DNA from 2 places in the Rhizobium sp. YIM 134829 genome. Region 2 is predicted to be linked to the other one. Evidence: predicted binding sites of a transcription regulator. Region 2 holds the regulator's gene; the other holds the start of a gene.

Region 1 (2,464 bases), on a different contig from region 2:
GCCGATGGCGACGAAGATCGTGCCATCGAGCAACGCTGCCAGCGCCACCGGCGCCATCCACAGCGCAGCCCAGATCAGCGTCATGCGCAGGATTTCCGGCGCGCGACGGCCGGGCGGCGCGGGGTCGAGATCCGGAACGCCCGCCCCAGCGCCGCCGGCGAGACCCGCAAGGCCAATCAGCCCGGCGAGCAGGATGACGATCGGAAAGGGGACGGCGAAGAGGAACAGCGACAGGAAGGCGGCGGCTGCGATCAGCCTCGCCGCGCCGCCCTTCAGGGCCCGCTTGCCGAGCCGCAGCAACGCCTCGACGACGATGGCGAGCACGGCCGCCTTCAAGCCGAAGAAGATGGCGGCAAGCGTGTCGGTCTGGTGGTAGAGCGCATAGAGAACCGAGAGCGCCAGCATGACGGCCAGCCCCGGCAGCACGAAGAGGAGGCCGGCCACCAGCCCGCCGCGCGTGCCATGCATCAGCCAGCCGATATAGGTGGCGAGCTGCTGCGCCTCGGGCCCTGGCAGGAGCATGCAGTAATTGAGCGCATGCAGGAAGCGCGCCTCGCCGATCCAGCGACGCTTCTCGACCACCTCGCGATGCATCAGCGCGATCTGACCCGCTGGCCCACCGAAGCTCAATATGCCGATCGTTGCCCAGAGCTTCGCCGCCTCGAGGAAGGTTGGACGGACGGCAAGATCCGCCTCGCCTGGCGCCAGTGCCTCATTCCCGTCGCGAACCGCTGCCATGCTCTACCCCATCTCTCGCGACCCGACAGGTCGCCACCCTCGCGCCTTGCCCGAGTATCCGTGACGAGACGATGACAGCGCGATCCAGAGCGTGACGGATCGGTGAAATCTTGCACAGGAGCCCGTGCCTCATCTTGACAGCCGCATGAGGCCAACTTATCTCGACCACGCTGGCACTCGCCACTGGGGAGTGCTAACATCATCCGGCGGATCGGCTCGAGGAGCGATCCGCAGCGTCATTTGATCGAGGGATAAGACAATGACAAGCACCAACTTCCGTCCGCTGCACGACCGCGTCGTGGTTCGCCGCGTCGAGTCCGAAGCCAAGACCAAGGGCGGCATCATCATCCCGGACACCGCAAAGGAAAAGCCGCAGGAAGGCGAAATCGTTGCCGTCGGCACCGGCGCGCGTGACGAGTCCGGCAAGGTGACCCCGCTGGACGTCAAGGCTGGCGATCGCGTGCTGTTCGGCAAGTGGTCGGGCACCGAGGTCAAGCTCAACGGCGAAGACCTGCTGATCATGAAGGAATCCGACATCATGGGCGTCATCGCCTAAGTCGGATCATCCATCCATCCTGAACGAATAACCATGGGGCAATCCGCCCGGGAGTTTGAAAAATGGCAGCTAAAGAAGTCAAGTTCGGCCGCACTGCGCGCGAAAAGATGCTGCGCGGCGTCGACGTTCTCGCCGATGCAGTCAAGGTGACGCTGGGCCCGAAGGGTCGTAACGTCGTGATCGACAAATCCTTCGGCGCACCGCGCATCACCAAGGACGGCGTTTCGGTCGCCAAGGAAATCGAGCTCGAGGACAAGTTCGAGAACATGGGCGCACAGATGGTGCGCGAAGTGGCCTCGAAGACCAACGACATCGCCGGCGACGGCACCACGACCGCCACGGTTCTCGCCCAGGCGATCGTCAAGGAAGGCAACAAGGCCGTTGCCGCCGGCATGAACCCGATGGACCTGAAGCGCGGCATCGACCTCGCCGTCACCGCCGTCGTCAAGGACCTGCAGGCCAAGGCCAAGCCGATCTCCACCTCGGAAGAAGTTGCCCAGGTCGGCACGATCTCCGCCAACGGCGACAAGCAGGTCGGCGCTGATATCGCCGAAGCCATGCAGAAGGTCGGCAATGAAGGCGTCATCACGGTTGAAGAAGCCAAGACCGCCGAAACCGAACTCGAAGTCGTCGAAGGCATGCAGTTCGACCGCGGCTACCTGTCGCCCTACTTCGTGACCAACCCGGAAAAGATGGTCGCCGACCTCGAAGACGCTTATATTCTCCTGCACGAGAAGAAGCTGTCGAACCTCCAGGCCATGCTGCCGGTTCTCGAAGCCGTCGTTCAGACCGGCAAGCCGCTCCTCATCATCGCTGAAGACGTCGAAGGCGAAGCGCTGGCGACCCTCGTCGTCAACAAGCTGCGTGGCGGCCTCAAGATCGCTGCCGTCAAGGCTCCGGGCTTCGGCGACCGCCGCAAGGCCATGCTCGAAGACATCGCCATCCTGACGGGCGGCACGGTGATCTCCGAAGACCTCGGCATCAAGCTCGAAAACGTCACCATCGACATGCTCGGCCGCTCCAAGAAGGTTTCGATCTCCAAGGAGAACACGACCATCGTTGACGGCGCCGGCGCCAAGAACGAGATCGAAGGCCGCGTGGCCCAGATCAAGGCGCAGATCGAGGAAACCACCTCGGACTACGACCGCGAAAAGCTGCAGGAGCGCCTGG
Region 2 (2,464 bases):
CCGGCTCGATCTTCTTCACGCCATGACGCTCGAGCGCCGAGAGCATCGAGCGCTCGGTCAGCTCGACGCCCTCGATCAGCGTCTTGAGGCCGGTATCGGCGCCCTCGCGCGCTTCAGTCGAAACCGCCTCCAGTGCCCGGCGCAGATTGTCCGACACGGCCAGCATGTCGCGGGCGAAGCCGGCGACGGAATAGGACTTCGCGTCCTTGACGTCGCGCTCCGTGCGCCGGCGCAGATTGTCCATCTCGGCGGCCAGCCGCAGATAGCGGTCACGGAAATCCGCGGCTTCCGCCCGCGCAAGCTCGAGCGGATCCGGCTCGGAAACGGCGGGGTTCGGATCGGCAAAAGTCTCAGCCACGCCCTCGGCCGCTGCAGCGCCGGCCTCAGGCGTCTTGACGGCGTCGGTTTCGACCGTGTCGTTCACCTGATCTGCGTGTCTTTTCGTCTCGTCGGTCATGACGTCTCCGGAATGAACTGTGAGTGCTGGATGTGCCGCCGATATCGAACTTCGGGGCGTGAAAATCAAGAGCGGCCGGCCTTTCTGGTACGCCGGCGCTCCGTCTCAGGAGGTCTGGCGCGACAGGCGCGACATCAGCTGGGCCGTATAATCCACCATGGGAACGATCCGTGCATAGTTGAGCCGTGTCGGGCCGATGACGCCGACGGCGCCGACCACTCGGTCCTCGCCATTGCGGTAAGGCGCGACGATCAGCGAGGAGCCGGAGAGCGAGAACAGCTTGTTTTCCGAGCCGATGAAGATCCGCACGCCGGGGCCCGCCTCTGCGAGATTGAGGAGTTCGATCAGGCTGTCCTTCTTTTCAAGATCGTCGAAGAGCATGCGCAGGCGGTCGATATCCTCCGCGCCGGTCAACCCCTCGAGAAGATTGGCCCGGCCGCGCACGATGAGCTGCATCGGATGGCGATCCTCGTTCTCCTCGCCCGACCAGATGGCAAGCCCGCGTTCGACGAGATCGCGCGAAAGCGCATCGAGTTCGCTGCGCACCTGCTCCTTCACCTTCTGCAGCTGCGCGCGGACCTCGCCCAGCGTCTGGCCGGCAAGATGGGCGTTCAAAAAATTCGCGGCTTCCGTCAGCTGCGCCGAGGTGACGCCGGCCGGCAGCTCGATGATGCGGTTTTCCACCTGGTCGCCGGCGCCGACCAGAACGGCCAGCGCCTTGGTCGGCGCGACGCGCAGGAATTCGACATGTTTGAGAACCGGATCGGCCTTTGTCGTCATCACCAGGCCGGCACCGCGCGACATGCCGGAAAGCAGCTGGCTCGCCTCGTTGAGCAGCGCCTCCACCGGCTGTTCGCGATTGCCGCGGCGGATCTGCCGGTCGATCGAGGCGCGATCCTCCTCGGAGAGATCGCCCACCTGCATGAAGGCATCGACGAAGAAACGCAGACCCACCTGGGTCGGCAGCCGGCCGGCGCTGACATGGGGGGAATAGATGAGGCCGAGATCTTCCAGATCGCTCATCACATTGCGCACTGAGGCGGGCGAGAGCGACATGGGCAAGAGCCGCGAGAGGCTGCGCGAACCGAGCGGCTCCCCGCTTTCGAGATAGCTTTCGACGATGCGCCGAAAGATCTCGCCCGACCTTTCGTCGAGCAGGGCTAGCCGGTCGCGCATCGCCGTCGTGTTCACCGCCATCAGCGTCTGCTGTTCCTCATTGCCATATGCCCCTTAAATATAGGACGGATGAGCGCCGGACAAAAGGCCTAAGCGGCTATGGCTTATCTTTGGCGGCCTGCATTTCCCTCGCTGGCGACATAGGCTAGAAGGCACGCACAAGAACGATAAGGAGTGAACCCATGCGTCCCTCGGGCCGGAAAACAGATCAGATGCGCCAGGTTTCCTTCGAGCGCAATGTCTCGAAGCATGCCGAGGGCTCCTGCCTCGTAAAGTTCGGCGATACGCATGTGCTGTGCACCGCGAGCCTGGAAGAAAAGACGCCGCCATGGCTGCGCAACAGCGGCAAGGGCTGGGTAACGGCGGAATATGGCATGCTGCCCCGCGCCACTGGCGAGCGCATGAAGCGTGAAGCGGCAAGCGGCAAGCAGAGCGGCCGCACCCAGGAAATCCAGCGGCTGATCGGCCGCTCGCTGCGCTCCGTGGTCGATCTGCAGGCGCTGGGCGAACGGCAGATCTCGCTCGACTGCGACGTGATCCAGGCCGATGGCGGCACCCGCACGGCCTCGATCACCGGCGCCTGGATCGCGCTGCATGACTGCCTGAAGTGGATGGAAGCGCGCAACATGATCAAGGTCGAGCGCGTGCTCAAAGACCATGTGGCGGCGATCTCCTGCGGCATCTTCGCCGATCAGCCGGTGATCGATCTCGATTATCTGGAGGATTCGGCTGCCGAGACCGACGCCAACTTCGTCATGACCGGCGCGGGCGGCATCGTCGAGATCCAGGGCACCGCGGAAGGCAAGCCCTTCTCCGAGGCCGAGTTCGCCA

What was found. The regulator HrcA, encoded in region 2, represses chaperone genes, less so after heat shock. The targets are predictions, from matches to a motif close to GTTAGCACTCNCNNNNNGNGAGTGCTAAC.
Region 1: groES (co-chaperone GroES) is a predicted target of HrcA. The motif match lies at 908-936, and genes of this name have one in related genera.

Annotation. Positions count from the first base shown of each region.
Region 1 is NZ_JBKHKI010000001.1:368,251-370,714, forward strand. Features, by position in the region: gene chrA (chromate efflux transporter) at 1-738, opposite strand, end outside; gene groES (co-chaperone GroES) at 998-1,294, shown strand; gene groL (chaperonin GroEL) at 1,357-2,464, shown strand, end outside.
Region 2 is NZ_JBKHKI010000004.1:263,066-265,529, reverse strand. Features, by position in the region: gene grpE (nucleotide exchange factor GrpE) at 1-457, opposite strand, end outside; gene hrcA (heat-inducible transcriptional repressor HrcA) at 563-1,654, opposite strand; gene rph (ribonuclease PH) at 1,816-2,464, shown strand, end outside.